DNA from 4 places in the Nonomuraea sp. NPDC049649 genome. Region 1 is predicted to be linked to each of the others. Evidence: riboswitches for the same ligand, from Rfam matches in the RefSeq annotation. Region 1 holds a riboswitch; each other region holds the start of a gene.
What was found. Region 1 has a riboswitch for cyclic di-AMP ahead of AB0J42_RS36620 (hypothetical protein). Riboswitches for the same ligand answer to the same signal wherever they lie in the genome.
Positions count from the first base shown of each region.

Region 2: another riboswitch for cyclic di-AMP. It lies ahead of AB0J42_RS32185 (D-alanyl-D-alanine carboxypeptidase family protein); the one in region 1 lies ahead of AB0J42_RS36620 (hypothetical protein).
Region 3: another riboswitch for cyclic di-AMP. It lies ahead of AB0J42_RS21030 (CHAP domain-containing protein); the one in region 1 lies ahead of AB0J42_RS36620 (hypothetical protein).
Region 4: another riboswitch for cyclic di-AMP. It lies ahead of AB0J42_RS23660 (C40 family peptidase); the one in region 1 lies ahead of AB0J42_RS36620 (hypothetical protein).

Region 1 covers NZ_JBFAOH010000069.1:3,308-10,695, forward strand. The annotation lists gene AB0J42_RS36600 (TrpB-like pyridoxal phosphate-dependent enzyme) at 1-747, shown strand, start outside; gene AB0J42_RS36605 (hypothetical protein) at 787-912, opposite strand; gene AB0J42_RS36610 (DeoR/GlpR family DNA-binding transcription regulator) at 998-1,777, shown strand; gene galT (galactose-1-phosphate uridylyltransferase) at 1,774-2,856, shown strand; cyclic di-AMP (ydaO/yuaA leader) riboswitch at 2,928-3,066, shown strand; gene AB0J42_RS36620 (hypothetical protein) at 3,103-4,053, shown strand; gene AB0J42_RS36625 (hypothetical protein) at 4,101-4,250, shown strand; gene AB0J42_RS36630 (ATP-binding protein) at 4,256-4,732, opposite strand; gene AB0J42_RS36635 (helix-turn-helix transcriptional regulator) at 4,967-5,833, shown strand; gene tig (trigger factor) at 5,986-7,365, shown strand.
Region 2 covers NZ_JBFAOH010000042.1:19,616-27,003, reverse strand. The annotation lists gene AB0J42_RS32195 (LacI family DNA-binding transcriptional regulator) at 1-704, shown strand, start outside; gene AB0J42_RS32190 (DoxX family protein) at 716-1,090, opposite strand; gene AB0J42_RS32185 (D-alanyl-D-alanine carboxypeptidase family protein) at 1,148-2,041, opposite strand; cyclic di-AMP (ydaO/yuaA leader) riboswitch at 2,053-2,180, opposite strand; gene AB0J42_RS32180 (helix-turn-helix domain-containing protein) at 2,541-3,113, opposite strand; gene AB0J42_RS32175 (chlorophyllase) at 3,233-4,117, shown strand; gene AB0J42_RS32170 (serine hydrolase) at 4,042-4,725, opposite strand; partial or broken gene AB0J42_RS32165 (serine hydrolase domain-containing protein) at 4,630-4,876, opposite strand; gene AB0J42_RS32160 (hypothetical protein) at 4,919-5,296, opposite strand; gene AB0J42_RS32155 (ABC transporter permease) at 5,413-6,168, opposite strand; gene AB0J42_RS32150 (ABC transporter permease subunit) at 6,165-7,388, opposite strand, start outside.
Region 3 covers NZ_JBFAOH010000016.1:26,713-34,100, forward strand. The annotation lists gene AB0J42_RS21015 (extracellular solute-binding protein) at 1-1,117, opposite strand, end outside; gene AB0J42_RS21020 (RNA polymerase sigma factor) at 1,384-2,631, opposite strand; gene AB0J42_RS21025 (YciI family protein) at 2,706-3,137, opposite strand; gene AB0J42_RS21030 (CHAP domain-containing protein) at 3,232-3,888, opposite strand; cyclic di-AMP (ydaO/yuaA leader) riboswitch at 3,902-4,039, opposite strand; gene AB0J42_RS21035 (Gfo/Idh/MocA family oxidoreductase) at 4,154-5,110, opposite strand; gene AB0J42_RS21040 (aldo/keto reductase) at 5,157-5,972, opposite strand; gene AB0J42_RS21045 (hypothetical protein) at 6,070-7,008, shown strand; gene AB0J42_RS21050 (DUF6716 putative glycosyltransferase) at 7,013-7,388, shown strand, end outside.
Region 4 covers NZ_JBFAOH010000020.1:11,907-19,294, forward strand. The annotation lists gene AB0J42_RS23645 (glycosyltransferase family 4 protein) at 1-729, opposite strand, end outside; gene AB0J42_RS23650 (M48 family metallopeptidase) at 726-2,093, opposite strand; gene AB0J42_RS23655 (transglutaminase-like domain-containing protein) at 2,208-3,059, shown strand; gene AB0J42_RS23660 (C40 family peptidase) at 3,108-3,620, opposite strand; cyclic di-AMP (ydaO/yuaA leader) riboswitch at 3,700-3,867, opposite strand; gene AB0J42_RS23665 (NlpC/P60 family protein) at 4,135-5,088, opposite strand; gene AB0J42_RS23670 (NYN domain-containing protein) at 5,195-6,517, opposite strand; gene AB0J42_RS23675 (response regulator transcription factor) at 6,797-7,388, opposite strand, start outside.

The DNA of each region.
Region 1 (7,388 bases):
CCGGATTCGCCGGGCAGCCTGGGTATCGCGATCAGCGAGGCGGTCGAGGCCGCCGCGTCGGCCGACGACACCCGCTACGCGCTCGGGTCGGTGCTCAACCACGTCCTGCTGCACCAGACGGTGATCGGCGAGGAGGCGCTGGCGCAGCTGGAGGAGATGCCGGACGTGATCGTCGGCTGCACCGGCGGCGGCTCGAACTTCGGCGGCCTGGTCTTCCCGTTCCTGCGCGAGAAGCTGGCGGGGAAGATCGACCCGGTCATCCGGGCGGTCGAGCCGGAGGCGTGCCCGTCGTTCACCCGCGGCCGCTACGCCTACGACTTCGGCGACACGGCGGGACTCACCCCGCTGATGAAGATGCACACGCTCGGCCACGACTTCGTGCCGGACCCGATCCACGCGGGCGGGCTGCGATATCACGGCATGTCGCCGCTGCTGTCGCACATGTACGAGCTGGGCATGTTCGAGGCGGTCACCCGCTCGCAGACGGAGTGCTTCGAGGCGGGGGTCCGTTTCGCCAGGACCGAGGGCATCCTGCCCGCGCCGGAGCCGACGCACGCGCTGGCCGAGACCATCGCGGAGGCGCTGCGCTGCAAGGAGAGCGGTGAGGAGAAGGTGATCCTGACGGCGCTCTGCGGGCACGGCCACTTCGACCTGTCGGCGTACGAGCGTTACCTGTCGGGCGAGATGGAGGACTTCGCGCTGCCGCAGGAGCGCATCGACGAGGCCCTGGACGGCCTGCCGGTGTGAGTGAGGACGCGCCGCCCGCGCCGCGGGCGGCGCGTTCCGTCAGTTGGCGTTGGGGCGCTTGCCGTGGTTGGCCTTCTTCTTCTTGCGTGCTTTCGCTTTGCGGGCGCGCTTGGCCATCCGCTCATCCTCTCGAAGGTCGGTGTACGGGGTCGGACGGAACGTCAATCCCCATCGGACCTCCGGAACAACCTCACAATCCTCAACATTTTCATGTCATAATTTGGTGGAATCTGTTGGAAGGGGTGGGGGAGTGCTCGCACAGCAGCGTCAGCAGGCGATCCTCGAACGCGTGCGCAGCCAGGGTGCTGTCCGGGTGGCCGACCTCGTACGCGAGCTCGGCGTCTCCGACATGACCATCCGCCGCGACCTCGAGGTGCTCGCCGACCGGGGGCTGCTGGAGAAGGTGCACGGCGGCGCCACCGCGATCGGCCCCGGCTCCACCGAGGAGCCCGGCTTCACCGCCAAGTCGGCCAGGCAGCAGCAGGAGAAGGAGGTGATCGCGCGCCGCGCGGCCCAGCTCGTGCGCCCCGGCACCGCGGTCGCCCTGTCGGCCGGCACCACCACGTGGCAGCTGGCGCACCACCTCATCGGCGTGCCCGAGCTCACCGTGATCACCAACTCGATCCCGGTCGCCGAGGTCTTCCACCGCAACCCCCGCGCCGACCGCACGGTCGTGCTCACGGGCGGCGTGCGCACGCCCTCCGACGCGCTCGTCGGCCCGGTCGCGGTGGCCGCGATCCGCCGCCTGCACGTCGACACGCTCTTCCTCGGCGTGCACGGCATGAGCGTGCGCGCCGGATTCACCACACCGAACCTGCTGGAGTCCGAGACCGACCGGGAGCTGATCGCCGCCGCGAGCCGGCTCGTGGTGCCGGCCGACCACACCAAGTGGAACACCGTCGGCATCAGCACCATCGCCGAGCTGTCGGAGGCCGACGTGGTGATCAGCGACGCGGGGCTGCCGGAGGAGGCGCGCAGGGAGCTGGCCGACAGGGCCGGAGAATTGATCATCACGGAGGGGGCGGCGTGAAGCGAACCATCACCCAGCTGGCCGACGGCCGGGACATCATCTACTTCGACCGCGACGACGGCGCCGACCGCGGCGCGGTCGACAAGCGGCCGCTCGACCCCCGGCCGCCGGCGTCGGAGCTGCGCTACGACCCGCTGACGGAGGAGTGGATCGCGATCGCCGGTCACCGGCAGACCCGGACGTTCCTGCCGCCGCCCGACGAGTGCCCGCTCTGCCCGTCGACGGACACGCGGGCGTCGGAGATTCCGGCGTACGACTACGACGTGGTGGTGTTCGAGAACCGCTTCCCCTCCTTCTCCGGAAATTTCGGGACTTATGAGGATGTCGGCGGCCTGAGCGAGGTCCGCCCCGGTGTGGGGCGGTGCGAGGTGGTCTGCTTCACCTCGGCACACGACTCGTCGTTCTCCCAGCTCTCCGACGACCAGGTGGAGCTGGTCATGGAGGCCTGGGCCGACCGTACGGCCGAGCTGTCCGCGCTGGAGGGCGTCGAGCAGGTCTTCTGCTTCGAGAACCGGGGCGAGGAGATCGGCATCACGCTCTTCCACCCCCACGGGCAGATCTACGCGTACCCGTACGTGACGCCCCGCACCAAGCTGCAGCTCGGCGCGGCGCGGCGGTACGCCGGGCGTAAGCCGGGGCGCAACCTGTTCGCGGACGTGCTGGCCGCCGAGCGGGAGGCCGGGGAGCGGGTGGTGGCGGCCAACGAGCTGTGGACGGCGTTCGTGCCGGCGGCCGCGCGCTGGCCGTTCGAGGTGCACCTCTACCCGCACCGGCAGGTGCCCGACCTGGCCGCGCTGACCGGGGCCGAGCGTGCCGCGTTCGCCCCGCTCTACACCTCGGTGCTGCGCGCCCTGGACGGCCTGTTCGGGGTGCCCATGCCGTACATCTCGGCCTGGCACCAGGCGCCGGTCCGGCAGGACCGCGAGCTGGCCTACCTGCACCTGGAGCTGTTCAGCATCCGGCGGGCGCCGGGCAAGCTGAAGTATCTGGCGGGCTCGGAGTCGGCCATGGGCGCGTTCGTCAACGACGTGCTGCCGGAGGAGGCCGCGCGCATGATTCGATCACAGGTAGATCACTAAAAGATTTCCATTTAGGTGGCATTACTCGTGATCTACCACTACTATCCCTTTCCAGCACGGCCTTAATCCGCCGTGCGGACATGCCTAATCCCGGGCGAGTGGCCCGGGAGCCGGGGACCCACCGCACCTGGGGTGAATCCACTTCGGTGGTAGGGAGCGCTCCCGTGCCCGAACCCGTCAGCTAACCCGGCAGGCAGAGGGAGAGGACCTTATTACGTGGCGGCAGCGTCCCCCGCGCACCGTGCCATGGGTTGGATCACCGCTGCGGCGGTGATGTTCACCCCATTCCTGACGACGTTCGTGACGGCGGCGCCCGCCGCCGCGGAGCCCAAGCCCACCGAGGCGCAGCTCCGCAAAGAGCTGAAGCAGCTCAACACGAAAGTCGACAAGCTGATCGAGCGCTACAACCTCAAGCGCGTCGAGCTGGCCGAGGCCCGCAAGAAGGCCGAGGCGGCCGAGGAGCGGCTGGCCACGGCCGAGAAGACGCTCGCCGCCGCCGAGGACCGGGTGGCCGAGCTGGCCCAGCTCCAGTACCAGAACGGCGGAGGCATGCGGCTTCCCAGCATGATGACGCTGCCCGACGGGCGCAGCGTCGCCCTGCTGGAGCAGCTCACCGCCGAGCAGCAGGCCCAGGTCGCCAAGGTGGCCAAGGCCCGCGACGAGCGCAAGAGGGCGGCCGACGAGGCCGCGGCGCTGGCCGAGGAGATCGCGGCCGACGCCGCCGAGGTGGCCGGTCAGCGCAAGGAGGCCGAGGGCGTCATCAAGGACATCCAGAAGAAACTGGAGGACCTGGTGCCGTTCGCCACCGGCCGCCGCTCCGACGGCACCTGGGCGCCGCAGCTCCCGTCAGGCCCCGACAACATCACGCCGCGCACCCGGCTGATGAAGACCGAGATCGCCAAGAACTTCGCCCTGCCGTACACCGTGGGCTGCTTCCGGTCCGGATCGAGCGGCGAGCACCCGCTGGGCCGGGCCTGTGACTTCATGATGAGCGTCGGCGGCACCATGCCGACGCCGGCCAACTCGGCGCTCGGCGACCGCATCGCCGACTGGGCCATCAAGAACCGCGCCAAGCTGGGCGTGAAGTACGTGATCTGGAAGCAGCGCATCAACCACGGCTCGGGCTGGCGCGGCATGTCCGACCGCGGCAGCATCACCGAGAACCACTACGACCACGTCCACATCTCGATGCACTGACGTGGCGGCCTACCCGCCCGTTCCGGGCCATACGGCACAATGCCCCTGTGAAGACCTCTTCGCTCGCCGCGGGCGCGGCCGTGGTGTTCGTGGTGACCGCGTTCGTCGTGGACGGGCGAGGGCTGGTGGCGTTCCTCTGCGTGATGGCGCTGCTCTGCCTGGCCGCGTCGTTCTTCCTGGACCGCCGCGGCTCCTGACCCCGTCAGGCGCCGGCGTGGAAGAGCGCCCAGACGGCCTTGCCGCCGCGCGCCAGCGGGTCCCAGCCCCAGCACTGGCTGTAGGTCTCCACGATGTAGAGCCCGCGGCCGTTCTCGGAGATGAAGTCGGGCTCCTTGCGCCGCGGCACGTCGTCGCTGGGGTCGGTGACGGCCAGCAGCACGTGGGGGTCCACCCGCATCAGCAGCAGGGTGATCTCGTGCGCGCCGTGCGCGTACACGCCGTATCTGACGGCGTTCGTCACCAGCTCGGAGACCACCAGGGCCGCGTCGTCGCCCAGCTCTGACAGACCCCAGCGGTCGAGCGTCGAACGGGTGACGTCCCTGGCCGTCTTGACCGAGTCGGCCTGAAAGGGGAGGGGACACGCGGTGGTGTACGGCTTGGCCGAAGTGAGCAACTGGTCGAAGCCCATCTCACGCTTGATCTGAAGACAGTCGGCCACGGCCAGAGGGTCCTCCACCATCCCGCCGTAACCTCCCAGTTGCCATCGCCCTAGTGCAAGTTTTGCCCAGAATGCACTAAGCCATCATGGGTCACGAGCGGGGGCCGCTGCAAGACCCGAATGCACGTGCAGGTGCAATGTGCACCAGCATGGGGGGTGGTCGCGCGGAGTTCCAAATCGGACACCGGGCTGAGACCTTGTCATACCAGGCGATGTGGTGTCACTGTGTGGGGCGGACGCTTGATAGGAGGCAGAGTGACGCAGAACCAACCGGGTTCCGGCCCTACGGCGCTGCGCATCCTTCTGGGCTCCCAACTCCGCAGACTGAGGGAGAGCAAGGGCGTCAGCCGCGAGGAGGCGGGGCACCTCATCAGGGGCTCCGAGTCCAAGATCAGCCGCATGGAGCTCGGCCGGGTCGGCTTCAAGGAGCGGGACGTCGCGGATCTGCTGACGCTGTACGGGGTCACCGACGACGAGGCGCGCGAGGCCGTGCTCGACCTGGTGGCCAGCGCGAACGAGCCCGGCTGGTGGCACCGCTTCAACGACATCCTCCCCACCTGGTTCCAGGCGTACGTCGGCCTCGAGGAGGCCGCCACCCGGATCAGGACGTACGAGGTCCAGTTCGTCCCGGGGCTGCTGCAGACCAAGGAGTACGCGCGCGCGGTCGTCACGGCCGGATCGGCCGGGCTCTCGCCCGAGGAGATCTCCCGCCGGGTCGACCTGCGGCTGGAGCGCCAGCGGATGTTCGACAGGCCCGACAGTCCCGTCTTCTGGGCGGTGATCGACGAGGCCGCGCTGCGCCGGCCCATCGGCGGCGCCGAGGTGATGCGGGCCCAGATCGAGCACCTGATCGACCTCATGCGCCAGCCGAGCATCACGATCCAGGTCATGCCGTTCAGCTTCGGCGGGCACAGCGCGGAAGGCGGCGCGTTCACCATCCTGCGCTTCGCGGACACCGAGCTGCCCGACGTGATCTACGTCGAACAGCTCGCCAGCGCTCTCTACCTGGACAAGCGCGAGGACGTAGATCGCTACACGGAGGTCATGGAGCGGCTGTGCGCCGTCAGCACCACACCTGACGAGACGGTGGAGCTGCTACGCGCCATCGCGGATGAGTTCTGAGAGCTACCGCGTCTGCCCTAGACTGACCGTTGGCGCTTGGAGCCGCCGTAGCGGAGCATGCCCCAGCGTCGATTACGTGGGCGCGGCGCGCGAGCCGTACCGAAATGGACGTGCCCGCGAACACTCTGAAGTTTGATCAAGGAGACCACCCCGTGAAGACCGCTGTCGAGGAGCTCAGCCCGACCAGGGTGAAGCTCACTGTCGAGGTGCCGTTCGACGAGCTGCGCCCGAGCATGGATGCGGCATACAAGAAGGTCGCGCAGCAGGTACGGGTCCCCGGGTTCCGCCCTGGCAAGGTCCCGGCGCGCATCATCGAGCAGCGCTTCGGCCGGGCGGTGGTGCTGGAGGAGACCCTCAACGAAGCGGTGCCGAAGCTCTACGGCCAGGCCGTCGACGAGGTCGACGTGTTCCCGGTCAGCCAGCCCGACATCGAGGTCACGAAGATCGAGGACGGTGAGCAGATCGAGTTCACCGCCGAGGTCGACATCCGTCCCAACTTCGACGTGCCCGAGTACGAAGGCGTCGAGATCACGGTGGACTCCGCCACGGTCACCGACGCCGACGTCGACGCCCAGCTCGACGCGCTGCGCCAGCGCTTCGCCACGCTGACCGGCGTCGAGCGCGCGGCCGCCGCCGGCGACTACGTCGTCATGGACCTGCGGGCCGAGATCGACGGCGAGAACATCGAGGAGCAGCAGGCCAGCGAGGTCTCCTACGAGGTCGGCGCCGGCTCGATCCTCCAGGGCCTCGACGACGCGCTCGTGGGCATGTCCGCGGGCGAGGAGAAGACCTTCCGCACCGAGCTCGTCGGGGGTGAGAACGCCGGCCAGGAGGCCGACGTCATCATCAACGTCAAGTCGGTCAAGGAGAAGGTGCTGCCGGAGCTCGACGACGAGTTCGCCCAGCTCGCCAGCGAGTTCGACACGCTGGAGGAGCTCAAGGGCAGCCTGCGCGAGCAGGTCCGCCGCACCAAGCTCATCGACCAGGTGATGCAGGCCCGCGAGAAGGCCCTCGACACGCTCCTGGAGAAGATCGACATCCCGATCCCCGAGAGCGCGCTCAAGGCCGAGATCGACGCCCGCAAGCACAACCTCGACCACCAGGTCGCCGAGAGCGGCCTGAGCCGCGACGCCTACTTCCGCCTCTACCAGACGACGGAGGAGGAGCGCTTCGCCGAGTTCGAGACCACCTCGGCCCGCGCCATCAAGGTCGGCTTCGTGCTCGACAAGATCGTCAAGGCCGAGGAGCTCGGCGTCTCCGAGCAGGAGCTGACCAACTTCGTGGTCCGCCGCGCCATGGAGATGGGCGTCCAGCCCAACCAGCTGGCCCAGCACCTCGCCGACAACGACCAGCTCACGCTGGCCATGGTCGAGATCGTCCGCGACAAGGCGAAAGCGGTGCTCGCCGACTCCGCCAAGGTCGTCGACACCGAGGGCAACGAGGTCGACCTCAAGGCCATCTACACCGAGATCAACGGTGAAGAGGTCGTCGAGGAGCCCGCGGAGTCCGAGGAGCAGAAGGCCGAGGCCTGATCACTCCCACGCTCGTCCGGAGC
Region 2 (7,388 bases), on a different contig from region 1:
ACGCCGCCCGGGAGGCGCGGCTGCTGCGGATGTTCGAGGAGGAGCGCCCGCTGGGCGTGCTCATAACGCCGGTGAGCGCCTCGGGCCAGCGGGAGCGGCTCGGCGGGCTGATCTCCCGGGGCATCCCGGTGGTGCTGTTCGACAGCTCGACCCGCCACTCCTACGGCTGCGCCGTCTCGGTGGACGACGTGCTAGGCGGGCGGCTGGCCGGCCGTCACCTGCTGGAGCGGGGACACCGGCGGATCGCCTTCGCCGGCGGGCCGTTCGCCGTCCGCCAGGTGGAGGACCGCCACCGCGGCCTGGCCGCCGCGCTCGGCGACACCTCCGGCCTGACCGTGATCCCGCTGCCCGACCTCACCGTCGCCACCGGCCGCGCGGCGGGCAAGGAGCTCGCCGACCTGCCCCGTGAGGAGCGGCCCACCGCCGTGTTCTGCGCGAACGACCTGGTGGCGATGGGGGTGCTGCAGGAGCTCACCCAGCGCGGCCTGCGGGTCCCCGCCGACGTGGCGATCCTCGGGTACGACGACATCGACTTCGCCGCGGCCGCCGCCGTGCCGCTGTCGTCGATCCGGCAGCCGCGCGCGCAGCTCGGCCGTACCGCGGCGCTGATGCTCCTGGAGGAGGCCAACAACCCGCACGGTCACGAGCACCGGCACGTGGTCTTCCAGCCGGACCTGGTGGAACGCGTCTCCACCGCGTCCTGACGGTCCCGCCGTCAGAAGGCGTAGGGGCCGAAGCGGCCCCAGGCCACGACCGCGGCCAGGACGAGCAGCACCGCGTTGACCGCGATGGCCGGCAGCTCCCCGCGCCGGGCGTGCGTGACCGCGGCGCCGAGCATGACGAGGACCAGGCCGCCCGCCGCCAGCGGGGTCAGGATCGGCAGGACGCCGGTCGTCGCCGGGAGGAGCAGCCCGAGCGCGGCCGCCACCTCCAGGCCGCCGATGGCCTTGACCGCGCCGGCCGGGAAGTCACCGGCCCAGGCCAGCCCCGAGGCCGCGAGCCGTTCCCTGGGCTGGGCCAGCTTCATCAGCCCGGCCAGCGCGAACACGGCCGCCAGCAGTCCCGCGACGATCCACAGTGCGAAATCCATACCGTCCCGTCCTCCGAAGGTCCAACAGGACTGTAAGGGGTCCCCGCTCCGGCCGTGTTACCGGCGGGCGGCTGCCGCGGCCCAGTCGAGCAGGGCCCCGGCCGTCTGGAAGCGGCGGGTGGAGCTGGTCTCACCGAGCAGGACGCCGACCAGCGTGCTGTCGCCGCGCTCGGCGGCGAAGGCGAGCGTGAAACCGGCCGCGCGGGTGTAGCCGGTCTTGACGCCGAGCGCGCCGTACGAGCCGAGCAGGCGGTTGGTGTTGCGCCAGGAGTACGAACGGTGCTCGGAGGTGGCGGGGACCGTGTGGTAGCGGGTGGAGGTGACCTTCTTCAGCGTCGGGTCGGCGAGCACCGCCTGGGCCAGGCGCACCTGGTCGCGGGCCGTGGAGTGGCCGCCGCCGCCGTAGGGCATGCCGTCGGCGTTCACGTACAGCGTGTCGTTCATGCCGAGCTGCCGGGCGGTGGCGTTCATCTTGTCCACGAACGCCTCGACGCCCGGCCCGAACGCGCGGGCGAGCGTGTGGGCGGCGTCGGCGCCGGAGGGCAGCATGAGCGCGTACAGCAGGTCCTCGACGGTCAGCGTGTCGCCGGCGCGCAGGTAGGCGACGGCGGCGCCGCCCCGGGAGGCGTAGCTGACGTCGGCGCTGGTGACGGTGACCTTGTCGGCGGGGTCGGCCTCCTGGAGGACCACGTACGCGGTCATCATCTTGGTGAGGCTGGCCACCGGCCTGCGCAGGTCGGCGTCCTTGCTGAGGTGGACCTGGCCGGTGGTGGCGTCGACCAGGTGGGCGGCCTTGGCCAGGACTTGGGGCGCGTCGGCGGCGTGGGCGGGGGCGGCCTGGACGACGCCGGCCGGAGGGGCGGCGTGGGCGGCGGTGGCTCCGGCGGTCGCTACGCCGCCGGCGAGGGCGAGGGCGAGCAGGGCACCGCGCAGCCGGTGGGTGACATGCATGTGGGGTTTGCTCCTTGCTTCCATGCCGCCTACCGGGTTAGCTGACGGGTTCGGGCGTGGAAGTGCCCTACGGCGTGCGCCGATTCACCCCAAGGGGTTGGGTCCCCGGCTCCGCGAACGGATTCGGCGGCCGTGCGCCTCCCCGGGGGCGGGGAACGCACGGTCTGGGCAAATGGAGCTTCAAGCTAATGCAATCCGACAAAAGCCGCAAATAGCCACAAACAGGCGACACACCCTTAAGTTGACTCACCTCGTGACGGCCTTGATATTGACGTAACACCAGGCGCACACCTCCCTACCGGCTCACGAAGGGAGTTTCGTCGTGCCAGCGTGATCTTCGTTCCGGCTGGGACTCCCAAGCGCCTCCGCTTTAATCACTCGTGAGCGGGCCATTCCTCGGCCAGGAGCGCGAATGAGAGACCGTCGAGCCATCCCTTGGTGCGGTGGAGTGAGTCTTTCACCGCGTGCTGTTCGCGGCGCATCCCGCCGCCACCAACATCTAGCGGACGCGCAGGCCCGTGATGAGGAGCCCGGCCATGCGGCGCGCGTCGTAGGCGGGGTCGTCGGCGCCGATGCAGAGGTTGCCGATGCCCCGCATGAGCTCCAGCGCCTCCTGTCCGGGCCGGATCTCGCCGGCGGTGGCCGCGGCGTCGAGCAGGTGGGCGCAGACGGGGACGAGCCGGTCGAGGAAGTAGGCGTGCAGCGCCTGGAACCCGGCGTCGTCGGAGTGCAGGACGGCGGCGAGCCCGTGCTTGGTGACCAGGAAGTCCACGAAGAGGCCGACCCAGCGCTCCAGCGCGGCGTACGGGGTGGGGCCTTCGGCGAGCAGGGCGGGGCCGGCCTCGGCGCAGGCCTCCACCTGGTGCCGGTAGACGGCGATGATGAGGTCCGCCCGCGTCGGGAAGTGGCGGTAGATGGTGGCGGTGCCGACGCCGGCTTTGGCCGCGATGTCGCGGATGGGCGCGTCGACGCCTGAGGTGACGAAGATCGCGGCGGCCGCGTCGAGCAGGTTCTTCTCGTTGCGCCGGGCGTCCGCCCGCTTGGGCCGGGCCCGGCTCCGGTTGTCGCTCATCGCGTCCCTCCGACGGCATTGCCAAACGGGACACTGTCCCGTATCGTCAAACGGGACATCGTCCCGCTTCATCATCTCAGAGCGGCGACCTATCGGCCACCTTTTAGAAGGGCCCACCCATGATCACAACAGCCGTCCCGGTCGTCTCGGCAAAGCCGGTGGTGCTGCCCGCCCCCGGCCGCGGCGAGGACCTGCTTGTACGGGTCTCGGCCCCCGCCGACGGGCATCGGTTACCGATCATCGTCTTCTCGCACGGTTTCGGCTGGTCGATGGCGGGCTACGACCCGCTGGTCGACTTCTGGACCGCTCACGGCTTCGCGGTGATCCAGCCCACCCACCTCGATTCCCGAACGCTGAACCTCCCGCCCGACGACCCCCGTACACCTCTCATCTGGCGGCACCGGGTCGAGGACCTGAAGCGCGTCCTCGACCACCTCGACCTCGCCGAGGCCGCCGTCCCCGGCCTGGCCGGGCGGCTCGACCGCGGCCGGATCGCGGCGGCCGGGCATTCCTGGGGCGCCCAGACCGTCAGCATGCTGCTCGGCGCCCGCGTCCTCGGCCCCGACGGCCGCCCGGGTGAGGACCTGTCCGACCCGCGGGTCAAAGCGGGCGTGCTGCTCACCGTGCCCGGCCGGGGCGGCGCCGACCTGAGCCCGTTCGCGGCCGAGCAGATGCCCTTCATGAACCCGGACTTCACCGGCATGACCACCCCGGCCCTCGTGGTCGCGGGTGACAAGGACCAGTCACCGCTGACCGTCCGGGGGCCGGACTGGTTCACCGACGCGTACACCCTGAGCCCCGGCCCCAAGAGCCTGCTCACCCTGTTCGGGGCCGAGCACACGCTCGGCGGGATCGCGGGCTACCAGGTCGCCGAGACGACGGACGAGCACCCCGGCCGCGTCGACCTGCTCCGGCGGGTCACCACCACCTACCTCCGCAGCGTCCTCGACGGCGCGGACTGGCCGCCGAGCCCGGACCCGCTGGGCGCGGTCGAGTCCAGATAGAGCTTCATCGCCTCCTTGACGGCGGCGAGCAGGCTCGCGGCCCGGGTGTCCGGCACCCCCTCCAGCAGGCGGTTCATCACGTAACCGAACGCCAGCCCGCTCCCCGGATCGGCGAACCCGAGCGAGCCGCCCATCCCGCCGAACCCGAAGGCGGCCGGCGAGTACCAGTACGCGTCAGGCATGGGAAGCCCGAACCCGGTGCCGATGCGCACGGGCACCCGCAGGATCCGGTCGACGCCCGCGACCTGCTCCGCCGTCGCCGCGGCGAGACTTGCAGGGCTGAGGATGCGGTGCCCGTCGACCTCGCCGATGAGGGCGGCGTAGAACCGGCACCACGGGGTCCCAGGCGATCGCCTCGTCCCGGCTGATCGGCCGGTCGACGGCGGGCAGCCCGGCCTGGTGGGTGAGCAGCCACCGGACCGGGATGCGCTCCTTGCCCGCGGCGGCGAACTCCGGCCAGTAGCGGGCCACGGGCGCGTCGAGGTCGAGTTCGCCGCGCTGGGCGAGCAGGAGCGCGCAGGTCGCAGTGATCGCCTTGGTGGTGGAGTAGACGACCTGCAAGGTGTCGCGTTCCCAGGGGCGGCCGGCGTCGGGGTCGGCCATCCCACCCCACAGGTCCACGACCTGGCGTCCGTGCCAGTACACGCTGACCGCGGCTCCGGTTTCCTGCCCGGAGGCGAGGTTGGCGGCGAACGCCGCGCGTACCGTCTCGAACCCGGGTGCGGTGTGCCCGCGGACTTCCGCGCTGATCTCGGGCATGCGTCATCGCCTTCCGTATGTGATGCCGTCCGCGGGAAGGGGTCAGCGGCGGAACTTCTCGACGAGCCAGGCGCACAGCTCGGGCTCGCTCATCTCGGGGAACTCCGCCGCGAACGTGGCCAGCGCGCGCAGTGCCTCGTCGCGGTCCAGGCCGCGGGCGAGCGCCGCCTTGAGGTATTCCTGGCGCGCGGCGGTGGGACGCCCCCCGCCTGCCCCGCGCCCCGGCAGCCCTGCACGCCACCGGCGGATCTCCGCGAGCCGGTCGGCTCGCCAGCCGGGCGCCCCGTCGACCTCGACGTCCGGCTTGGGGAACGCGTGCTCGGAGCCTTCCGGGTAGCGCGTGCGCCATTTGTGCACCGCGTGCCGGGTCACTCCCAGGGCCTCGGCGACGCCGAGGATGCCGAGGTAGCGCTCGGTCATGGGCGCACCAGCTCGTCCTTCCGGCCTCCTTCGCGGATCTCCAGTAATACCACGTACGGCGCCTCACCCTCCGAGGCCGCCGGAAACATTGTCTCTCAAAGAGACGACGTTGGCAATCAGTCGCGGGCCCGCAGGAGCAGCCATCCGCCCAGCAGCGCCGCCGCGGCCCAGGCCGCGAGCACCCCCAGCCCCGCCCAGGGCCCGATCGGCAGGCTCGCCACGTTCACGGTCGTCTGTACGGCCAGACCGGCGTTCATCGGAGCCAGACTCCACAGGAACCGATGCCAGCCCGGATCCGTCACCAAAGACGCCAGCAGCGGAAACAGATAGAGCAGCCCGAGCACCACAGCGATCGACACCCCGGAATCCCGTACCGCCATCGCGATCCCCACCGCGAGCAGCGCCACCAGCACGAGGTAGAGCACCGACCCGGCGGCGGCGCGCACCGTCGGCCCGTCCACCGGCGACGGCACCGGATAGCCGGTCCCCGGCAGGATCAGCCGCGCCGCCAGCGCCGACCCGAGCACGCCCACAACCGCCGCGACCGCGGAGAGCCCCGCCACCACCGCCGCCTTCGCCGCCAGCATCCGCCCCCGCCGCGGAATCGCCGTCAGCGTCGTGGCGATCATGCCGCTGCCGTACTCGCCCCCGACGGCCAGCACCGCCAGCAGCGCCACGCACGCCTGACTCACCTGCAGACCACCGAACGCGAGCCGCACGGAATCCCGCGTACACCTCCCCCACGGGCAGGTCAGCGTCGCGGCCAGGACCGCCCCCACGGCCACGGTCAGCACGACGGCGAGCAGCAGCAGCCAGCCCGTCCCCCGCAGCGTGCGCAGCTTCGTCCACTCGGCCCGCAGCGCCCGGCTCACACGTCCCCCCGGTTCAGCCGCACCGCCGCCAGCCCCAGTGCCAGCGCGGCATAGCCGCCCAGCACCGCCAGCCCCGCCCACGGCGGCAGCGGATAGTAACCGGCCTGCGGCACATAGAGGTCCAGCACCTGCGGATACTCCGGGATGCTCTGCTGCACGGCGAACCCGGCCGCGGGCGTGACCCGCAGCAGCCACAGCGACAGCCCGACCGGCAGCACGGACACCACGGCCAGCACATGCGGCAGCAGAATCAGCGCCAGCGCGGTCACCACCGCCGCCGCACTCCGCCGGAACAGCACCCCCAACGCCAGCGCCAGCACAGCGGCCAGAGCCAGCAAAGCCGCCACCCCCGCGATCACCCGCAGCTCGGTCAGCGCGGGCACCGGCAGCACATAGTTCCCGTCGCCCCGCAACAGCCGCTTGCCCACCGGCACCGTGACCGCGCACGCGGCCAGCCCGGCGGCGAACACCACCGCACCGATCACCACCGCCTTGGCCGCCAGCACCCGCCCCCGCCGCGGCGTGGCCGCAAGAGTGGTACGGACGAGCCCGCGCCGATACTCGGCCGTCACGTACAGAACCGCCACGACCACCACCGCCACCAGCGCGAACAGCACCCCGGTCAGCGTCAGCTCCACCGGCATCCCGCTGTCGGTCCCGGCCGGCGCGATGTCGCCGCTCCCGGTCACCGTGAAGCCGTCCCCCGACTTTTCGGCGTGACCAGGGTGGTGGATCTCGCCGGGCGCGATCCCGGGAGTGGCCCCCACGTCGGTGTGCCGCCACTCGCCCGACGCCGCCCCCTCGACCTCCACCTGCTCGAACCGTGCGGTGGTCTCGGTGAAGCGGGCCTGCTCGATGATCCCGCCGAGGTCGGACTGCTTCACGGTCAGGTCCCCCGGCGAGGCGGCAAACAGGCCGATCTCCACCCGCTCCGGCAACCCCGGCAGGCGGGCGGTGCCGACCTCGGCCCACTCCTGCCCGTCGGCCGACTCGTACCCGGTCAGGAGCGGCCCGGCGCGGACCAGCCGCAGCCAGCGCGGCGCCCCGCCCGGCCGCCCGGCCACGTCCCCGGTGTAGTCGTGCTGCATCCGCACGCCGTGCTCCCCGGTGACCATGACCGCCGCATAGGACGAGCCCGGCTCGGTGCCGTCCTTGACTATCACTCCGGCCTTCGCCCACGGCACCAATCCGGGCACGATCCGGTCGTGGTCGGGCGGCGG
Region 3 (7,388 bases), on a different contig from region 1:
CCTCCGGGTCCTGCTGGGCCGGGAGGGAACTCGGGAAGGCGCCCGCCTCCTTGAAGGCCGCGACGTGGCCCTCCTTGCCCGTCAGGTAGTTGAGCACCTCGGCGGCTTCCTTCGGGTGCTTGGTCTGCTTCGGAACGGCCAGCCACGAGCCGCCCCAGTTGCCCGAGCCGCCCGGCACCGCGGCGACGTCCCAGTTGCCCTTGTTCTCGTCACCGGCCGCGCCGGAGATCACGCCGAGCATCCACGACGGGCAGCCCATGGTGGCGAAGTCGCCGCCCTTGATGGCCTTGTTCCACGGCGGGCTGAACGCCTGCAGCTTGGCGGTCAGGCCCTCCTGGCTGAACTTCTGCACCCAGTCGAAGGCGGTCTTGACGGCCGGGTTGGACTCCAGGACCAGCTGGTTGTCCTTGCTGAAGTAGGAGACGTTGCCGTTCTTCGGCGCCTCCTGCGACAGGATCACGTTGTAGATGGTGTTGGGGCCGTCCATCCACTTCGCGCCGGTGTCGGCGGCGGAGAACTTCTTGCCGGCCTCGAGGTAGGCGTCCCAGGTGGGCCAGAGCGCGGCGACCTCTTCGCGGTCGGTCGGCAGCCCCGCCTTCTCGAACAGGTCCTTGCGGTAGCACATGGTCATGCCGCCGATGTCGGTGCCGAGCGCGAACAGCTTGCCGTCGGCGTTGATGCCCGCCTCCCACTTGGCCGCGGGGAAGTCGGCCTTGCGGTCCTGCAGCCCGTACTCGCCCAGGTCCAGGAAGAACTGCGGGCGGGCCGCCATCAGGCCCATCGCGCCCTCGTCGATGCCGACGATGTCGCCGGCGCCGCTGCCCGCCTGGAGGCGCTGGAGCAGCTGCGGCAGGAAGACGTCCTCGAACCGGTCGGTCAGGTTCGAGTACTTGATCTGGATGTTCGGGTTCTCGGCGTTCCACTTCTCGACGGCGGCGTCGTAGCCGAAGTTCTCGCCGCCACCGAAGGTGTGCACGTTGATGGTGACCGGCTCGGCGGGCGCGTCCGAGGCGGAGTCGGCGGCCGGCGTCTCGGCGTTGCCGCAGGCGGCGGTCACCGCCGCCAGGGCGGCGACCAGGAGTCCGCTGACGGCGAGGCGGCGCTTGTGGTTCGTCATTACCGTACCCCTCTTGGGTGTGGATCTTGGGAGGTGTGATCGCGGCATACCCGCGACTGGAAGTCTTTGGGAGCGCTCCCACAAAGAGTGCCCTCAGCGCGTGCAGGCGTCAACGTCCCGAAACTCAACCGTTACCTCTGGGGCATTCTGCGACCCCTAAAGCGGGCTTGAAGGCATGAACCACGCGAAGCACTACTTGGGAGCGCTCCCATCCCACGGGTACCGTTTCTCCCGCTTTTCGCCACAGAAACACTGAAACCCCCGCCTCAGCGGCAGGAGGCGGCCCGCCGTTCCATGAGAACACGCTCGCGCTCGTTACGCGTCAGCGAGGCCGCGCGCTCGAACTCCGCCGCGGCCTCCCCGAGCCGCCCGAGCCTGAACAGCAGGTCCCCCCGGACGCCCGGCAGCAGATGGTAGCCCTTCAGCGCCGGCTCCCCGGCGATCTGGTCGACCAGCTCCAGCCCCACCCCGGGCCCGTACGCCATCGCCAGCGCCACCGCCCGGTTCAGCTCCACCACCGGCGAGCCCGACAGCGCCGCGAGCCGCGCGTACAGGTCCGCGATGCGGACCCAGTCGGTCTCCCCGGCCGTGAACGCGCGCGCGTGGCAGGCCGCGATCTCCGCCTGCAGAGTGTACGGGCCCAGGTCGCCGCTCAGCTCACCCGCGCGCTCCAGCGCGGCCAGGCCCCGGCGGATGAGCAGCCGGTCCCAGCGGGCGCGGTTCTGCTCCAGCAGCAGGATCGGCTCCCCGGACGGGCCCACCCGGGCCGCCGCGCGGGACGCCTGGATCTCCATGAGCGCCACCAGCCCGAACACCTCGGGCTCCTTGGGCATCAGCCCGGCCAGCACCCGCCCCAGGCGCAGCGCGTCCTCGCAGAGCGCCGGCCGCATCCAGTCGTCGCCCGCGGTGGCCGAGTAGCCCTCGTTGAAGATCAGGTAGATGACCTCCAGCACCGGCGGCAGCCGCTCGGCCAGCTCCATCCCGGAGGGCACCTCGAACGGCACCTTCCGCGCGGCCAGCGTCCGCTTCGCCCGGACGATCCGCTGCGCCACCGCCGGCTCCGACATCAGGAACGCACGGGCGATCTCGCCGGTGGACAGCCCGCCCAGCACCCGCAGCGTCAGCGCCACCCGGGCCTCGGCCGGCAGCACCGGATGGCACGCGGTGAACACCAGCCGCAGCAGGTCGTCCTCGATCTCCCCGGCCTCCGGCGGCTCGTCGTCCTCCAGGCGGTCTTCGAGGTCGCGGCCCAGCTCGGCGAGCTTGCGCTCGTACGTTCTGTTGCGGCGGATCAGGTCGACGGCGCGGCGCTTGGCCACGGTCATCAGCCAGGCGCCCGGGTTGCGCGGCACGCCCTCGCGGGGCCACTGCTCCAGCGCCGCGACCAGCGCGTCCTGCGCCAGCTCCTCGGCCAGGCCGACGTCGCGCACGATGCCGGAGAGCCCGGCGATGAGCCGCGCCGCCTCGATGCGCCAGACGGCCTCGACGGCCCGGTGGGTGTCCGAAGCTGTCACCCGGCCATGCAAACAGCCCGACGGGCGGGCCGCAACCTCCGTTCCGCGCCAGACGGAGGTCGCGGCCCCGCCCGTCAGGAGTCCGGACGCTCGGCTTCCAGGCCCTCCCGCACCGCCCGGTCGCGCCGGGCGGTCTCCGGGGTCATGGAGGTCTCCGGCATGTCGGCCGCGTCGAAGACCTCCCAGACCTCCAGGCCGACGCCCTCCTCGCCTTCCGGTACGGGGACGCGCAGGGCCCATTCGATGGCCTCCTCGCGGGATTTGACCTGGATGAGCCAGAAGCCGGCGATGATCTCCTTGGTCTCGGCGAAGGGCCCGTCGATGACCTTGGGCTTGCCCTTGCCGTAGGCGATGCGGGCGGCGCGGGAGCTGGGGTGCAGCCCTTCGGCGGCCAGCAGGACGCCGGCCCTGGCCAGCGACTCGTTGTAGGCGATCATGTCGTCGACGAGTTCCTGGCTCGGCATGACGCCCGCCTCGGTCTCGGCGCTGCCCTTACCGATGATCATGAATTTCACGGTGGTTCTCCTCGAATCCCGGTCTCGCCTGAGCGTCGGGCGAGCGGTGCCCGGATCGACACCTCACGGGATTCTTCCGGAGAACTCAGGCGGCGTACTCGGGGTAGCCGTAACCCACGACCTGCCACTTGGGACGGATCCGCTCCTCGACCTTCCCGCGGCCGGTGTTGCCCTCGATCGTGGTGATCGTCCCGTTGTTGTTGTCCTTGACCACGAAGCCGACGTGCTGGATGGCTCCGATGCTGTTGCTGCCGTTCCAGGCGAAGAAGACGACGGCGCCCGGCCTGGGCTCGGTGCCCCAGCGGTTGTTGTCCCTGAACCACTGGGCGTGCGTCACCGTGTAGGCGTCCGAGCCGACCTGCGAGCCGGCGCCGAGTTGCTCGCCGACCCAGGAGACGAACATCGCGCACCAGGGGGCGTTCAGGTAGGCGCTGGGGTGGCCGCCGTCGCGGGCGACGGTCTCCAGGGCGCGCTGCGAGCCGGCATACCAGTGCTGGAACTTGGTGCCGCCGCCCTGGGCGTTCTCCGTGATGCCGATCTGCGCCCTGGCCAGGGCGAGCACGTCGGAGGCGGTGGCGGTGATCTTCTTCTCGGAGTCCTGCGCCGCGGCCTGGACCCGGTCGCTGCCGGGGTCGGCGTGGGCGGGGAGGGCGACGCCCAGAGTGCAGGCGGCGAGGGCGGCGGCGAGGGCGGCGCGGAGCCGGCTGGGTTTGGGGGAAGGGGAAAGACGGTGCCTGACCATCGAGGGGAGATACTCCTTGCTTCCATGCCGCTTACCGGGTTAGCTGACGGGTTCGGGCGTGGAAGCTGCCCTACGGCGCGCTAGGCGCCGATTCACCCCGAGGGAAGTGGGTCCCCGGTTCCGCGCAGGGCGGATTCAGCGGTCGCAGGGCGGTCCTGCGAGGCGACGATCTACTCGGACATGAACGGACAAACCGGACGTTCGTCGCGAATGCCGAGTAAGGTAACGTATCCGGCAAGAGACGGCAAGCGCCCTAAAGCCGCAGCTAGCGGAGCTGCGCCCGCGCTTCGGCCAGAAGCCGCATCATGGCAAGGCTTTCGTCAAGCGGCATGACTTCGCTCTCGGTGCGGCCCCGCGCAAGACAGTCGCGGACCTCCCGGAGCTCTCCGGCGTACCCGTTCTCCGCCGGATCCCCGAGCACGTGCTCCTCCGGCTCCATCCCCGGCCTGCTGAGCACGACCCGCCGCGGAGCCCAGAACGGAGCGTCGATGTCGGCCCGCATCCCGGTGCCGACCACACTGGCGTCGTTGGCATATCCTGCGAGCAGCGAGCACTCCACCAGCGCCCGCGCGCCGCCCGGGTATCTCATCAGCCCGCCCGCCTCGGCGTCCACGCCGCTCGGTGCCAGCGAGCCGGTGAAACTCATGCTCTCGGGCTGCCCGAGGAACAGCTGGGCCAGCCCCATGGGGTAGATTCCCAGGTCGAGCAGGGCGCCGCCGCCCAGCTCGGGCGCCCAGAGCCGGTGCGCCGGATCGTACGGATGCGCGAAGCCGAACGCGGCCCGCACCGAGCGGATCTCCCCGAACCGCTCATCGGCGGCCAGCATGCGGATCAGCGGGCTGAACCGCGTCCACATCGCTTCCATCAGGAAGACCCCGGCCTCGCGGGCCAGCCGGACCATCCGTTCGGCGTCGGCCACGGTGGCGGCGAGCGGCTTCTCGCAGAGCACCGCCTTGCCCGCCGCGATGGCCGCCTCGGCCACCTCGAGGTGCTGCGCGTGCGGGGTGGCGACGTAGACGGCGTCCACCGCCGGGTCGGCGCAGAGCTCGGCGTAGGAGCCGTGGGCGGAGCCGGCGCCGAGCGTCGCGGCCAGCGCCTTGGCCCGGCCCAGGTCGCGGGAGCCGACCGCGGCCACCCGCATCCCCGGTTCGGCGGCGATCACCGCGCCCACCGTCCGGGCGATGCCGCCGGTCGCCGCGATGCCCCAGGCTAAGTCACGCACGCGGAAGATCGTACAGACTCATCCGCGAAAGCGATATATGTGCCAATTACCCCAGCTCGTCGGGGTCGGCGCCGAGGCGGCGGTTGGCGTTCATCGCCCCGATCGCGGCCATGTCCTCGTGGTCCAGGATGAAGTCGAACACGTTGATGTTCTCCCTGATCCGCGACGGGGTCACCGACTTCGGGATGACCACGTTGCCGATCTGGATGTGCCAGCGCAGCACGATCTGCGCGGGCGTGCGGCCGTGCTTCTCCGCCAGCACCGCGAGCGCCGGATCGTCCAGCAGGCCCTTGCCGGAGCCGAGCGGGCTCCACGCCTCGGTGAGGATCCCGTTCTTGTCGTGGAACTCGCGCAGCTCGTGCTGCTGGAACCACGGGTGCAGCTCGATCTGGTTGATGCAGGGGATGATGTCGGTCTCGTCCAGGAGCCGGGTGAGCGTGGCCACCGTGAAGTTGGACACGCCGATCGCGCGGGCCCGGCCGTCCTTGTAGATCTTCTCCAGCCCGCGCCAGGCCTGCACGTACCGGTTCTGCTTGGGCGCCGGCCAGTGGATCAGGTAGAGGTCGACGTAGTCCATGCCCAGCCTGGCCAGGCTCTCGTCGAAGGCCTGCTCCACCCGGTCGTGGTCGCTGTTCCACAGCTTGGTGGTGACGAACACCTTCTCGCGCGGGACTCCGGAGGCGCGCACGGCCCGGCCGACGCCCTCCTCGTTGCGGTAGAGCGTGGCCGTGTCGATGTGCCGGTATCCGGCTTCGAGCGCGGTCCGCACGGCCCGCTCCGCCTCGTCGTCGGGCACCTGCCAGACGCCCAGCCCGAGCTGCGGGATCTCGACGCCGTCTCTGTAGAGCCGTAGCGTGTTCATACCTCCCATTGTTCACGTCTCGTTCCGCATGGCTTAAGCCTCCCGGGCTAGCTTGAAGCGGTCGTGAACGGGCCATCACCTGGCTGGGAGAACAAACGTGGTCAAACAGGCGTCGGCCTGGGTGGAGTCCCCGCTCCAGATGCTGTGCGCCGTCGAAGCCCACCACGCCGGGCTGCTCGGCCCGGCCACGGCCATCGTGCCGCGGGCGCGGCTGCGCGCGCTCAAGGCGACCCGCCGCGAGCTGCGCCGCCTCGACCTGCCCGCCGGTCTGGAGCTGGCCGAGCCGAGCGAGCGCCTGCCGCGCCGCCCGGCCGCCGTCGGCGACGCCTTCTCGGGCCGGGTGCAGCTGCGCTGGCTGACCGGCTTCCCCGGCCGGGTCGTCGTGGTGGACGACGGCATGGCCACGCTCCGGCTGCTGGAACTGCTCGCCGCGGGACCGTACCGGCCGCTGCTGCGGGCCCGCGCCGAGCCCGGCCCGCTGCGCACCGCGCTCGGGCTGGCCGCCGCGCTCCGGCTGCGCGCCGGCGGGGTGACCGTCTTCACCGCGCTGCCGGTCCCCGACGATCTGGCGCGCGCCGTCCGGGACGCCGGGGTCGACCTCGTACGACACGACTTCGCGTGGCTGCGCGGCCAGCCGCAGCGGCAGGCGGGCCCGGCCGAGCGGACGGTCGTGCTCGGCACCTCGCTGGTCCGCAACGGGCTGGTGCACCGCGAACGCTACCTGCGCTGGCTGACCGAGCTGGCGGCCGAGGAGCCGCTCGCCTACTACCCGCACCGGCGGGAGGACCCGGTCGACGTCGCGATCATCCGCGAGCGGCCCGGCATCACCGTGCACGACCACGGCGCGCCCGCCGAGCTGACCCTGCGCGGGCTCGACCCGGGCCAGCGGGTGGTCAGCCTGCCGTCCACCGCGATCTCCTCGCTGCGGGTGCTGCTCGGCCCGCGCGGCGTGGCGGTGGAGCCGGTCGAGGTGCCCGACGACTGGTGGACCAGCAGGGCGGCCCCCGCGCTGCGCACGCATCTGACAGGAGTGTGACCGGTTGAGAGTCCTGGCGGTGGCCGACTCCGACTCGTACCTGAAATGGGCGGCCTGCCTGCTCCAGGACCTGCCGGAGGGCTGCGACACCGAGCTGGTGGTGGTGCGCACCCCGATCGCGCCGTCGGCCGAGCAGATCGCCGCCGCCGTCTCCGGGCGGGCCGCGCCGCCGGTGGTGACCGCGCGGGCGCTGCGCCGCCTGGCGGAACGGTCCCGGCCCGACGTGATCCTGGCCGCCTGCACCGGGCCGGTCGTGGACGTGCTGGTCTCCGGCGTGCTGGACGGGCTGCGCCCGCGGCCGGTGTTCGCCACCGGGCTGCCCGGCATCTCGGTGCCCGCCACGGAGAAGGCGTGGCTGTACCGCAGCGGGTGCGACCTGT
Region 4 (7,388 bases), on a different contig from region 1:
GCCGGTGACGACGATCGACGGATGGCCGCCAGCCAGCCTCTCCAGTTTGCGCCGGTGCGGGCCGCCGCCGACCAGGAGCAGCACCGCGTCCGGCACCGCGCCGAGCACCGCGGGCCAGGCCCTGATGAGCCGGTCCTGGCCCTTCCGCGGCACCAGCCTGGACACGCACGCCACCACCGGCCGGCCCGCCAGCCCCAGCTCCGCCTTGGCCGCCTGCGGGTGGAACTGGTCGGGGTCGACGCCGGGCGCGAGCCGTACCAGCTTGTCGTCGCCGATCGCGGCGGCCAGCCGGGCGCGCGTGTACTCGCCCAGGTAGGTGACCGCGTCGGCGTGCGCGCCGATGCGGCGCAGCACGGCGCGGAAGCCGGGCGCGGCCGCCCAGGACGCCTCGTGGCCGTGGGTGAGCATCACCACGCGCCGCGCGCCCGCGGCGCGCAGGCGGGGCGCGAGCAGGCCGAGCGGGGCCGCCGCGCCGAACACGACGGTCTCCGCGCGGTGCTCGGCGACCAGCCGGGCCGCCGTACGGGCGACTGAGGGCACGGGCAGCATGAGCCGTCCCGGGTGGCGGACGACCGGGTACGGCTGACGGCGGTCGAACTCGGCGCAACCGGGCCAGCCGGGGGCGTAGACGGCCACGTCGGGGGTGCGCAGGGCCAGCCCGTGCACGAACGACTGGATGCCGCCCGGGCGGGGCGGGAAGTCGTTGGTGACGAAGACGACGCGGGTCACGGTCCTGGGACGCCGTTCAGCTCCGCCCAGGCGCGGGCCAGGGCGATCCGCTGCGGTGCCGTGGGATGGGAGGCATAGAGCACATATTCCACGGCATCGGGCGACAAGTCGGAAATATTGGCTGTTGCCAGGCGTTTCTGCATCGCCGCGAACGTGACCGGGTCCCGGGTCAGGTCCAGGGCGTGGACGTCGGCCCTGGCCTCGATCTGACGGCTGACGAGGTTCTGCGCGGGGCCGGACAGAAACGTCGCCAGCGTCATCAAGCCCATGATCGCGCCCGCCGCGCGCCAGTCGGCGATCGACGCCACCCCGGCCCGCCTGCGGACCCTGCCGAAGACCAGGTACAGCAGGATCGCGCCGAACGCGGCCCCCAGCGCGCCGATGAGCGTCCCGTACAGGACGTCGTTCTCCTTCGCGTGGCCCAGCTCGTGCGCCACCACCAGCTCGACCTCGGGCTCCGGCGCCTTCAGCAGGTTGTCGTAGACCACGATGCGGCGGGTGGCGCCGAACCCGGAGACGTAGGCGTTCAGCGCGGTGGTGCGGCGGGAGGCGTCGGCCACCAGCACGTCCTCCACCGGCACCCCGTCGCGCTCGGCCATCGCCAGCAGGCTGGTGCGCAGCGGGCCGTCCGGCATGGAGCGGAAGTCGTTGAACACCGGCTCGAACACCACGGGGTAGACGAACGAGGCGGCCACGGTGAGCGCGAACGCCCCCGCCGCCGCCGGGATCCACCAGCGGCGGAACCGCCGGGCCAGCGCCACCACCGCCAGGATCATGCCGCCCAGCAGCGCCGTGCTGATGCCGATGCGCTTGAGCCGGTCGCCCGTCCACGACACCCAGTCCTGCGTGGACAGGCCGTAGTCGCGCAGCACCGTCTCGAACCAGACGCCGAGCGGCCAGCGCAGCGCCTCCTCGATCACTGTGAGCAGGAGCACCCCCAGCAGCACCCGCACCCACCACGGCCCGCGCAGCACCCCGAGAACCTTGGCGCCCAGCGGGGTGGCGACCAGCAGCCCGGCGAACACGAGCGTCAGCCCGAGCGACAGATAGCTCGGCACGCTGGTGGCCGCGTCGAACGCCTGAGAGCGGGCGATCTGCTCAGCGGTGAAGTCCCCCTCGGGACCCGCCGCCGCCACAGGCGTCCCCGCCAGCGCCTCCCACGGCGTCGTCAGCCCCACCACGGCGACGATCACACCCCCGAGCACGGCCGCGGCCACCCCGGCCCACCGCACCTCCCGGGAGCTTCCCTCCGACACCTCCCGCCCGGACTCCCCCGCCGACGGCTCACGGTCATGGCCCGGCCGCGCCTCCTCTTCGGACGTCCGCTCGTCCGCGGTGCCGTTCCTGTCCTCGCCGTCGTCCACTTCTCGTCCTCTCACCCCAGCCGCTGCCCGATGCTAGCCGCCCCGCGCCCGGTTGACCCTCACACGGTGAGAGCCCCTACAACGACAGGGACGAGGACCACCCGAGGGGACGACATGAACACGGACGAACTGGCCTTCTTCACCACGCCGGGCCCGATGACCAGGCTCGAAGCGGAGACCGGCCTCCCCGGCGACGCCGCCGGGCTCTGCGCGATCAGTCAGGGCTTGATCGTTCACGAGTTCCTGGCGGACCAGTACGGCGTCCAGGACGTCGACGCCCGCCGCGAGGAGGTGGAGAACCGCTCGGCGGCCGAGATGGCCGCCCGGATCCGCCGCCTCGACCCACGCGGCCTGGCCGAGCCCCGGCCCCCGGCGCTGCGCATGATCGGCAACTGCCGGCATTTCAGCGTGCTCACGGTCGCGCTGCTGCGCCGGGCGGGAATCCCGGCGCGGGCGCGGGCGGGCTTCGCCGGCTATTTCGGCGAGGGCTGGGTCGACCACTGGATCGTGGAGCGCTGGGACGCCGACGCACATCGCTGGAAGCGTACGGACGCGCAGCTCGACGAGAGACAGACGGAGCTGTTCAAGATCGGCTTCGATCCGTACGACCTGCCGGAGGGCGCGTTCCTGACCGGCGGCGAGGCGTGGCTGCGCTGCCGGAGCGGCCTGGAGGACCCGGAGCGGTTCGGCCTGGGAGAGATGCGCGGCGCGTGGTTCGTGGCGGGCAACGTGGTCCGCGACCTGGCCGCGCTGAACAAGGTCGAGCTGCTGCCCTGGGACGTCTGGGGGATGATCGACACTCCCGTGGACGCCGGGGATCCCCGGGCGGCGCTCGTCGACGAGATCGCCGAGGCGGTCACGTCCGGCGATCTCGCCCGGTGCCGCCGCCTGTACGAGCGCGACGAGGTCCGGGTCGGGCGGACCGTGCGCAGCCACCGCTACCAGCGGGACGTCCACCTCGTATAGCAGCGCGAAGGCCCCGCCCCCGGGAAGGGACGGGGCCTTCGCGGCCGGTCACAGGCCGGGACGGACCGCGCCGGCGAATGACGCCTTGCGCCATCCGCTCACCTTCTCGACGCGCACGGTCTTGCCCGTGCTCGGCGAGTGGATCATCTTGCCCTTGCCGACGTACATGCCCACATGGCCGAGCCCGCGGAAGAACATCAGGTCGCCTGGCTGCAGGTTCTTGTAGGAGACCTTCTTCTTGATGCGTGCGAACTGGCTGTACGTCACGCGCGGGATCTTCACTCCGGCCTTCTTCCAGGCGAACTGGACGAGGCCTGAGCAGTCGAAGGCGTGCGGCCCGGTGGCCCCGTACCGGTACGGGTCACCGATCTGTTTCTTGGCCACCGCGACGGCCTTGAGGGCCTTCATCTTCTGCCGTGCCGCCTTGGTCTGCTTCTTGGACGTGGCGGCCTCGACGGTCTTCACCGTCGTCTCCGCTTCCGCCGGTGCGGATTCGGAGGGGCCGTTCACCGTCTCGGCCTGCGCCGCCGGGACGTGGAGGCCCAGGCCTCCGGCCGTCACGGCAACGGTGAGCGCTGCGCCACGCAGGGCAAGGCGGGACAGACGGGGGTTCTGCGACGAGGTTGACAGGATTGCTCCTTGACTCTTCCACGAACGCCTACCGGGTTAGCTGACGGATTCGGGCCTGGAAGTCGCCCTACGGCGCGCGATGCGCCGACTCACCCCTAGATCCCGCCCTGAAATGGCGGGATCTGGTGGTTCCCCGGCTCCATGCCTCCTGGCTGCATGGATTCGGCAGGTCACCGCCCCGGATCAGAGGTGTCTACGGGTACGGCGGTGACCGCGGATGTGATCGCGACGGGCATGGGATGTCCGCCGCGGGCCAGAAATTACGCCGGAAGGCATGAACTGGCAAAGGGAGGGTCAACAGGTAATGATCTGACAAGAGGGTTGTAAACCCGGCAGCCCCAGCTGGAACTGGGGCCTCGTTACCCTAATGTGACCATACTCACACTTGTGCCCTGACAGCCAGTCAGGTCCCATGTGTCACACAAGTCACAGGAGTTTCAGCTGTTCAGGGGCGTACGGCGCCGACGAGACGGCGCCCGTACGAGGAAAGTGAGACGAGTTTCACCACGTCACCGGTCTGCGGGGCGTGCACGATCCGGCCCTCGCCGGCGTAGATGCTCACGTGCCCCAGCCCCTCGCTGAAGATCAGGTCACCGGGCTGGAGCGCGTCCAGCGACACCCTCCGGTTCGCGCCCCAGGCCCACTGCTGCCACGTCGTGCGCGGCAGGGACACGCCCGCGGCGCGCCAGGCGGCCTGCGTCAGGCCCGAGCAGTCCCAGCCGCCGGGGCCGGTGCCGCCGAACTGGTAGGGCTTGCCGATCTGCGCGAAGGCGAAGTTCAGCACGCTCACGGCGTTCCCGGAGGCGGAGCCGGTGTACTTGATGCCGGTGCTGTGCGGGTTGCCGGGGCGGTAGGCGCCCAGGCGGTCGAGAAGCTTCTTCTGCTGGGCGATCAGCTTCTCGATCTCGGAGCGCTCCTTCTTGATCTTGTCGCGCTCGCGGTCGGCCTCGCCCAGCGCCTTCTGGGCCTTGTCGCGCTCGGCCTTGAGCCCGCGGTTCTCCCGGTCGAAGGCCGCCAGCAGGCCGGCGCGCTCGGCACTCAGCTGCCCGGTCAGCGCCATCTTGTAGAGCAGGTCGTCCGGGCGTTCGCTGGTGAGCAGGGCCGGCAGCGAGGTCAGGTCGCTGCCCATCTTGTAGCCGTCGACCGCCATCGTGACGACCTGGTTGCGCAGCTCCGCGACGGTGGCCACCTTGCGCCGGTAGTTGGTGTTCAGCTTGTCGTAGCGCTTCTTGGCGGTCTTGTAGTTCTCCGTGGCCGTGTTGTAGCGGTCGACGACCTTGTCGGCCCGGTCGTTGAGCTTTTCGAGCTTGGCCTTGGCCTGGGCGACCGTGGGCTGCGGATCGGCGGCCACTCCTCCCGCCGGGACGATGCTCAGCCCGATCGCAAGACCTGCGGCCAACGACGCCCGGCCCAACCTCACAGCCCGCCTCCCGAGGGGATTAGATTCTGGGGCGAAATAGTACAGAAGTAACAGGTGAGGTCTCACCTAAACGCTGATTTGTAATCTAGGCGCGGCCTAGCCTGCGCAGCAGCAAAGATGACGGAACGGGTCTGGCGCCCATCCTGCGGACCGATTCGGCCACCTCGCGGTCGGTGGAGACCACCGCCACGGCCCGGCCCGGCGGCTCGGCCCGGACCAGCTGGCGGATCAGGTCGTCGGCGATCTCCCCGGGCGCGCTGAACAGCACCCGGACCCCGCGCGGCGCGACCACCTGCACCGGCGCGTTCAGCTCGGCGCCGTCGAAGACCACCGTCACCTCGACCCTGGTCTGCGCGACCAGCCCGCCGAGCCCGGTCATCAGGCGGTTGCGCTGGTCGGCCAGGGTGAGGGTGCCGTAGCCGGTCTTGGTCACGTTGTAGCCGTCGATGATCAGGTGGATCTGCGGCAGGGCGAGGAGCTGGTCGAGCAGCTGCGGGTCGTCGTCGGCCAGCGCGCGGGCCGGCACCCCCCGTACGCTCGGCGACTCCCCGGCGACGGCCGCCACCGAGTCGGCGGGCCGGGAGATGGTGGTGGGCAGCGCCAGCTCCCTGCGCAGCCCTGCGGAGGCGTCCTGCAGCGCGTCGAGCAGCACCCGGATGCGGGAGTCTTCTATGCTGCGGCCCTCACGGGCGGCCCGGCGCGAGGTTTCGAGCTGCTTCTCCGTGGCGGCCAGGCGCTCGCGCAGCCGGCGCAGCTCGGTCTCGCCGGCGTTCCCGGCCGCCGCGGCCGCGGCCTGGGCCTCCTCGGCGGCCCGCTCCATCGCCTCCGCCCGCTGCACGGCCGCCTTGGCCCGCTCGCGCGCGTCGTGGAGCTTGCGGCGCAGGTCGGAGATCTCGCTCCGGGCGGACTTGAGCTGCTCGCGCAGCCGGTCGGCCTCCGACTTAGCCGCCGTCTTCTGCGCGGCGAGCTGCTCGCGCAGCCGGGAGACCACTTCCTCGCGCTCCGAGCCCTCGGCCGCGGCGGCGCTCCGCTCCAGCTCGGCGCGGGCGGCCTCGATCATCTCCTCCCACCCCGGCGGGCGGGTCAGATAGGCGGCCGCGGCGACGAGCACCGGGTCGGCGGCGGGCGGCACGTGACCCTCGGCCAGCGACGACACGAGCTCCGGCCATCCGGCGGACACGTGCTCGGCGACGGCCTCGCGGAAGTCCTTGTCGTTCTCCAGCTGGGCGGCGATGGGCGCGCTGCCCAGGCGGGCGCGCTTGCGGGGATCGAATTTCGCTATGCCGCGCAGCGGAGGCGGGATGGCGGCAGCGTGCATCGAGCCGAGGACCTGAGCCGCCAGGTCGACGACGTTCAGCCGCACCTGCTCGGGAAGCGGGCGAGACAGGCCTTCACCCGCTGCGCTCATCCCACTGTCCCTTCATGACATGCTCTTTCAGACAAGGGTACGGCTGTCAGGTACCTGTCCGTAACCGGCACCCGATTCCGCGCAAGCGCTTGGTCCGAGCATGATTGCGGCGCCGACCTGCGAAAACCCCTCTCAGGGAGGCGCGCCGGGCCTCCGCGTTCCCGCGCCGGACCGGCCGCTCCGCCCCTGCTCACGTGGCCGGTACCTGCGCGAAGTCTCTCTCGTACGAGTCGAGCACACGTAAGGAGTCTGCCCGAAAAGCTGGAATCCCAGCATTGTTCAGAGCCGGGCGTCGTAGACGAGCAGGGCCACCTGGACCCGGTTGTTCAGCTCCAGTTTGGTGAGGATGCGCGAGACGTGCGCCTTGACCGTGGGCACGCTCATGTACAGCTCCCGGCCGATCTCCGCGTTCGACCTGCCCCGCCCGACGGCCAGCGCCACCTCCCGCTCACGCTCGCTGAGCCGGTCGATCAGCGCGCGGGCCCGCGAGGAACGGTCGTCGGCGCCGCCGCTGGAGACGTGGGTGATGAGCTGCCGGGTCACGGCGGGCGACAGGATCGGCTCCCCCGCCGCCACCTTCCTGATGGCGCCGACCAGCTCGACCGGCGGGATGTCCTTGAGCAGGAACCCGGCCGCGCCCGCGCGCAACGCCCGCAGCACCTGCGCGTCGGCGTGGAAGGTGGTCAGCACCACGACCTCCGGCGGCGACTTGGTGGCCCGCAGCGCCTCGGTCGCGGTCAGCCCGTCGACGCCGGGCATCCGGATGTCCATCAGCACCACGTCGGGCCGGTGCTCGGCCACCATCGGCGGCACCTCGGCACCGTCGGCCGCCTCACCGACGATCTCGATGTCGCCGGCGCCGCCCAGGATC